3 regions of the Kitasatospora sp. NPDC004669 genome follow, and region 1 is predicted to be linked to each of the others. Evidence: riboswitches for the same ligand, from Rfam matches in the RefSeq annotation. Region 1 holds a riboswitch; each other region holds the start of a gene.

Region 1 (2,259 bases):
GGCGCCCTTGACCCCGCGGTGCAGCGAGTGCTTGATGCCGAAGACGTCGCCGATCGCGTAGGCGGTGGAGAGGGAGACCGCGAAGGCGCCGATGATCGAGGCGTCCAGCAGCGCGATGGCGAACAGCACGCCCGCCAGGTGGCCGGCCTTGTCCTCGATGCCCCTGGCCAGGGCGGCCGCGTCGGAGAACTGGCCGAAGCCGTCGGTGCCCGCGAAGGCCGCCGCCGTGAGGCCGATCAGCGCGGCCGCGCCGACGATGACCACGACGATCCCGATCCACAGGTCGACCTTCTCGTACTTCATGAAACGCGGGGTGATCCGCTTGTCGATGACGTACGACTGCTGGAAGAACAGCTGCCAGGGGGCGACGGTGGTGCCGACGATCGAGATGATGACCATCATGACGGCCGCGAGCTGGCCGGAGCCGCCGGGCAGGGTGGGCGTCACGAAGTCGTGGGCCATCTGCGAGGTCTTGGGGTGGACCATGAAGTAGATCGGCACCAGCAGCAACGAGCCGGCGCACAGGGTGACGGCGACACGCTCGAAGCGCTGGAAGGAGCCGGTGAAGGCCGAGGCGATGATGATCGCCGCCGCCAGGACCACCGAGGCCGCCTTCGGCAACCCCAGGTACCCGGCGGCCAGCGTGACGCCGATGAACTCGGTGACCAGGGTCAGCGCGTTCAGCAGGAACAGGTCGATGACGCTGAACGCGCCCCAGAACTTGCCGAACCGCTCCAGGATGAGGCGGGCGTGGCCGACCCCGGTGACGGCGCCCAGGCGCAGCACCATCTCCTGGTTGACGTACAGCACCGGGACCAGCATCAGCAGCGTCCACAGCAGCTGGGTGCCGTAGTTCTGCCCGGCCTGGCCGTAGGTGGAGAAGGCGCCCGCGTCGTTGTCGCCGACCATCACGATCAGGCCGGGGCCGATGATCGCCAGCAGGGTCTTGAGCCGGGCGGAGAGCCCGCTGCGGGGGGTGGTGTCGTCGAGCCGGATGGTGCCGAGCGCGCCCTTGATGTCGCCCACGTGGGCGTCGTCCAGGACGGCGGAGCGGGTGGCGGCGGAAGCGGCGGGGACCGTGGAAACCTTCGGGTCCAGCATCACGTTGGTCATGGCGGGGCCTCCCTGCCCCCTACCTTGAGGGGGCGTCAGGGGGCACGCAGCAGCGATCCTCCCTGCGGGCGCACGCCGTCGTCTCCGCACGGCGGCGCTGAGCGGCGGCGGCCGTACGGACATGACGATGCGTCAGGCTACTTGGGTCGAGGCGTGGTCGAGTGCCGCGGAGGCACGACCGAGCACCGAACGAAGCGCCGGGTGAACGCGCAGGGAAGGTTGTTACCGCGTGCCGGAGGTGTTCGAGAGCATGCGGGGGTAGGGGCAACTGTGGCCCGGACTAGGGCAGTCCATGTCTCTCGCCTCCTCCCGGCCGGGGGCGCACCGCCTGTGCGCCGCATCACGACACGGCAAGGAGCACACCGGTCGAGATGGACCGGTACACCCCAACTCGTCAGAGCTTTGGCACTCCACGGCGTGTCCAGCCTGTCCGGCCGGAAGCCACTTGGGGTCAACCCTTAAGTCGGGAAGACCTGTCCTGAACCTGGGCGTCTCTCGACGTCGTCGGGTCAGTGGCCTGTGTCCGTGAAGACGCCTCACCGAACGAGGTGCCTTTTCAAACCTCCCCAAGCATAGACCCGCCCGGCCGGCCCCTCTCACCTTTTCGGCCGATCTTCGACACCTTTGTAGAACTTTGACCAAACCCGACCGCTCCATCCTCTCGCGCTCGGCATATATAGTTCACCGACATATGCAGCTGAACAGCTCACGAGGGGGAAGTGTGTCCCACACAGATCCGACCTGGTCCGAGCCCGTCCTGAGACTGGCCGGGGTCTCCCGCGTGCACGGACGCGGCGCCGCTCAGGTGCACGCCCTGCGCGGAATCGACCTGACCGTGCACGCCGGCGAGTTCGTCGCCGTGATGGGGCCGTCCGGCTCCGGGAAGTCGACCCTGCTGACCCTGGCCGGCGGGCTGGACCTGCCCAGCGAGGGCGAGGTGCTGGTCGAGGGCGTCGCACTCGGCGGCCTCAGCCGGGGCAGGCTCGCCGACCTGCGGCGGCGCTCCGTCGGCTACGTCTTCCAGGACTACAACCTGATCCCGGCACTCACCGCCGCCGAGAACATCGCCCTGCCGCGCGAACTCGACGGCGCCCCGGGCCGCACCGCCCGCCGGGAGGCGCTGGCCGCGCTGGAGGAACTGGGCAT
Region 2 (2,259 bases), on a different contig from region 1:
GCGACCAGCTGGTCGGCGGCCTCGGCGAGCCGGGTGTCGGGCCGGACGGTCACCGGCGGGCCGAACTGGTCCAGCCAGGAGACGAGATCGCCGATCACCGTGCTGTCCTCGGCCACGGCCAGGTCGAACAGCGGGATGTCGGCGATCAGCCGGCCGTCGTCGTCCAGCACGGTGACCGCGTCGATGTCGGTGCGGTGCTCGGCCTGCGCGGCGAGTTCGGCCCGCACCTGGGCGACGGTGTGCGCGGAGCCGGCGGTGACCAGCAGGGTGGTCATCGCGCCGCCGGCGGTGCCCTCGCGATGGGTGAGCAGGGAGCGCAGCTCGGCGGCCTCGGGCTCGGGCATCCGGGCCAGCAGGGTCTCGCGCTCGCCCGGGGCGAGGTCGCGCAGGGCGTCGGCGGCCTCGTCCGGTTCCATCTCGTCGACGAGCCGGGCGGCGTGCTCCGGGGGTACCTCGCGCAGCAGGTTCTCCAGCTCGGCGGGTTCCATCTCCTCCAGCGCGTCCGCGGCGTGCTCCGGCTCCAGCCAGCCCAGCAGCTGCTGGCGCTCGTGCCGGCCGAGGTCCTCCAGGATGTCGGCGAGGTCGGCCGGGCGCAGCCGGTGCAGCGCGGAGCGGGAGGCGCGCAGCCGCACCTCGGCGGGCCCGTGGGTGGCCTGCTCGCCGAACGGGGCGACGGACTGCCAGTCCAGGACGCGTTCCGGGGTGGGGCGGATCTGCCAGCGGCGCGGGCCGAGCCGGCGCAGCAGGGTGGGCAGCGAGACGTCGACCCCGACCAGGACGGTCCGGGCGGCGAGCGGGGCCAGGTAGAGGTCGGCGGCGCGGGTGACCTGGACGCCGTCGACGTCGACGAGCTGGTGGTCCAGCACGTCGCGGGCCAGCAGCACCTCCCCGGGCCGGCGGTTGAACTCGCGAAGGTCCACGCGGGCGGTGCGCAGCCGGACCTGCCCGGTCTGGATCCGCTCGACGGCGTCGGCGGCGATGAAGGTGCGGCGGCGGCCTATTCGGATGATCAGTCCGGTGACCGGCGGGTACGGCTCCGCCCCGTAGAGGCGCGCGACCACGTCGACGACGCGGCCCACCTCCTCGCCGGCCTGGTTGGTGGCCGGGCCGCCGACCAGCCCGGCGACGGAGACCAGCGACGAACGGACGGTCCGGGAGACGGCGGTACGGCGCTCGGCGGCGACGGTGCGGTCGCGCAGCCGGGCCGTGGCGGACGTGAGCAGGGTGGTGGCAGCCATGGTGGGGACCCCCTCGCCCCGACAGGACGGGGCAGCGGGCCGCCCGGCGGCACGTCACCGCCGACCCGACCGCGGCGCCGGTTCCAGGCATGCGCCGGGGCCTCCCGCGTCAGGACGGACGGGAGGGCGGAGCGGCCGGACCGGATCGGTCAGGGAAGGAGGGAGCGCCTCGGGCGGCGGAAGGACGGCGAGGACGACATCGGGAACGGCTGACTATGGCCAGGACTTCCGTCCATCACGCCTCCTCCCGGTCTCGGCCGCGCATCGTGGTCGCGGCGGCACGGCAGGGGGAGACCGACGTCACCGCCCGTGCACCCCCACTCGTCAGAGCTTTGGCACTCCACGGCGTGTCCCTGGTCGATCCCGACGGGAAGCCACTTGGGGTCACCCCTTGAGCCGGGGAGACCTGTCCTGATCCGGAGCGTCTCTCGACGGGTGGGATCAGTGGCCTGTGTCCGTGAAGACGCCTCACCGAACGAGGTGTCTGTTCAAATCGGCCCCAGGATAGGACCTCGCGGTGCTCGCGGCGTAATCCTTGACCCGAGCTTGACCCCGGCCTGACCTGCGGGGGAGCCGCCGGGGCGCACGGCCGGGCGCGCGCAGCGGTGCTCCGGCCGACGGCCGCGGGGCCGAACTGTCCTGTGGCCGACCCCTGGTGACGCCGCGTCCGTCCGGTGCGGCGTGCGGCCGCACCGGACGACGAACCGGGTGTCGATCCCGGTCGGGAGTCCGTCCCCGAAGGTCAGCGGCGGCCGAACAGCCGGCCGAGCCAGCCGCCGGACGCCCGCTCCTTCGGTGAGCAGGCGCACCGCTGGGACTCGGGCACCCCGGCCAGCACCTGTTCGACGTGCATCCCGCACCCGGCGTAGGTCGATTTTCCGCAGGTGCGGCAGGCGACTCGACGGCACATGGCGTGCTCCCTTCCTTGGCCCCCCGGTGAATGGACTGACATGCCCCAATATACCCCCACCGGTATTTACCCTTCGGGTCTCGCCGGCGCCGACCTTTCGGGGCGTTTTCC
Region 3 (2,259 bases), on a different contig from region 1:
TCTTCGGGCCGTTGACCCACGGGCCGAGCACGGCCTTGTCGTTGCACAGCAGCAGCAGGAAGACGGTGGCGGAGGGCAGCAGCACCCCGGCCAGCACCTGGACGAACTGCGTCATCAGGCCCTGGGTGTACTCGGTGGACAGCAGCGTGATCGCGGCGGCGACCACGACCAGGCCGGCGTAGATCCCGTAGAAGCCCTTGGCGCCCTTGACGCCCCGGTGCAGCGAGTGCTTGATGCCGCACACGTCGCCGATCGCGTAGGCGGTGGACAGCGAGACCGCGAAGGCGCCGATGATCGAGGCGTCCAGCAGCGCGATGGCGAACAGCACACCCGCCAGGTGGCCGGCCTTGTCCTCGATGCCCCTGGCGACGGCGCCCGCGTCGGAGAACTGGCCGAAGCCGTCGGTGCCGGCGAACGCGGCGGCGGTCAGGCCCATCATGGCGGCGGCGCCGATGATCACGACCGCGATGCCGATGACCAGGTCGGCCTTCTCGTACTTCATGAAGCGCGGGGTGATGCGCTTGTCGATGACGTACGACTGCTGGAAGAACAGCTGCCACGGGGCCACGGTGGTGCCGACGATGGAGACGATCACCAGCATCACGGCGGCCAGCTCGCCCGAGCCGCCCGGCATGGACGGCACCACGAAGTCGTGGGCCATCTGCGAGGTCTTCGGGTGGATCAGGAAGTACACCGGCACCAGCAGCAGCGAGCCCACGCACAGCGTGATCGCCACGCGCTCGAAGCGCTGGAAGGAGCCGGTGAAGGCCGAGGCGATGATGATCGCCGCCGCCAGCACCACGGAGGCGACCTTGGGCAGGCCCAGGTAGTCGGCGGCGAGGGTGACGCCGATGAACTCGGTCACCAGGGTCAGGGCGTTCAGCAGGAACAGGTCGATGACGCTGAACGCGCCCCAGAACTTGCCGAAGCGCTCCAGGATGAGGCGGGCGTGGCCCACGCCGGTGACGGCGCCGAGCCGCAGCACCATCTCCTGGTTGACGTACAGCACGGGGATCAGCATCAGCAGGGTCCACAGCAGCTGGGTGCCGTAGTTCTGCCCGGCCTGGCTGTAGGTGGAGAAGGCGCCGGCGTCGTTGTCGCCGACCATCACGATCAGGCCGGGGCCGACGATCGCGAGCAGGGTCTTGAGTCTCGCTGACAGGCCCTGGCGTGGCGCGTCGTCATCGAGCTTGATGGTGCCGAGGGCACCCTTGATGTCGCCGACGTGGGCGTCGTCCAGCACCGCTGAACGCGGCGGCGGAACCTTGGAGTCGAGCGTGGCGTTGGTGGTCATGACGTTCCTCCCGTGAACCCCTGGCAGGTGGGGTGGTTGGGGGCGCGCAGCAGCAATTCTCCCTGCGTGCGGGCACGGCGCATCGGCGCGCGGTGGTGCGCGCCCGTTCGGGCGCGGCGAGGCCGCGTGCGTGGTCCGTGCTGATGCGGATGCGCCGTCAGATCTGCGCGCAGGGAAGATTGTTACCGCGTGCCGGAGGTGTGCGAGGGCAGGCGGGGGCAGGGGCTACTGTGGCCCGGACTACTGCAATCCACGTCTCTCGCCTCCTCCCGGTCGACGCACCCCGTGGTGCGTGTCATCGACGCGGCAAGGAGTTCGCCGGCGCGCGAAGCGACCGCCGGTTCACCCCAACTCGTCAGAGCTTTGGCACTCCACGGCGTGTCCAGCCTGTCCGGCCGGAAGCCACTTCGGATCAACCCTTAGGTCGGGAGGATCTGTCCTAACCCTGGGCGTCTCTCGACGTCGTCGGATCAGTGGCCTGTGTCCGTGAAGAAGCCTCACCGAACGAGGTGCCTTCTTCAAACCTCCAGAAGCATAGAACGCCCGGAGCCCGATACTTGCGCACTTGGTAGAATCTTTACCTTTCCGGAGGTGTGCCACCCGTCCAGGTGACGCGGGTTTGACCACCCCGCCGCCACGGAACGATTTCCCGCCGTACCCGGCAGCGGCAGCAGGTCGTGCCCATTACCCGAGGGGTGGCATGGCGACCGCAGGCTCCCAGGGGGCTCCCCGGCAGGCGAGGGCGCTGGCACTCGCCCGGCGCCCGAAACTGTGGCTCTTCCCGAGCATCCTGTGCGGCCTGGTGGCCGTGCTGCTCTCACTGCTCTACATGGGCGGCATCATCAACCCGACCGGCAATCTGCACCGGCTGCCGATCGCCCTGGTGAACGGCGATCAGGGCCCGCCGCCACCGGGACGGGCGGTGAACCTCGGCACCGAGCTGGCCCGGGCGGTGGTGGCCGGAA

Evidence for each region. Region 1 has a riboswitch for magnesium ahead of ABZW30_RS02830 (NRAMP family divalent metal transporter). Riboswitches for the same ligand answer to the same signal wherever they lie in the genome.
Region 2: it holds a riboswitch for magnesium, as region 1 does, so the genes downstream of both, ABZW30_RS26425 (CBS domain-containing protein) here and ABZW30_RS02830 (NRAMP family divalent metal transporter) in region 1, are expected to answer to the same signal.
Region 3: it holds a riboswitch for magnesium, as region 1 does, so the genes downstream of both, ABZW30_RS19545 (NRAMP family divalent metal transporter) here and ABZW30_RS02830 (NRAMP family divalent metal transporter) in region 1, are expected to answer to the same signal.

Annotation. Positions count from the first base shown of each region.
Region 1 covers NZ_JBEXKB010000002.1:216,326-218,584, forward strand. Annotated here, with positions in the region: gene ABZW30_RS02830 (NRAMP family divalent metal transporter) at 1-1,101, opposite strand, end outside; M-box (ykoK) riboswitch at 1,492-1,668, opposite strand; gene ABZW30_RS02835 (ABC transporter ATP-binding protein) at 1,835-2,259, shown strand, end outside.
Region 2 covers NZ_JBEXKB010000035.1:12,407-14,665, forward strand. Annotated here, with positions in the region: gene ABZW30_RS26425 (CBS domain-containing protein) at 1-1,238, opposite strand, end outside; M-box (ykoK) riboswitch at 1,547-1,725, opposite strand; gene ABZW30_RS26430 (hypothetical protein) at 1,981-2,148, opposite strand.
Region 3 covers NZ_JBEXKB010000021.1:72,955-75,213, forward strand. Annotated here, with positions in the region: gene ABZW30_RS19545 (NRAMP family divalent metal transporter) at 1-1,294, opposite strand, end outside; M-box (ykoK) riboswitch at 1,634-1,810, opposite strand; gene ABZW30_RS19550 (DUF3533 domain-containing protein) at 1,995-2,259, shown strand, end outside.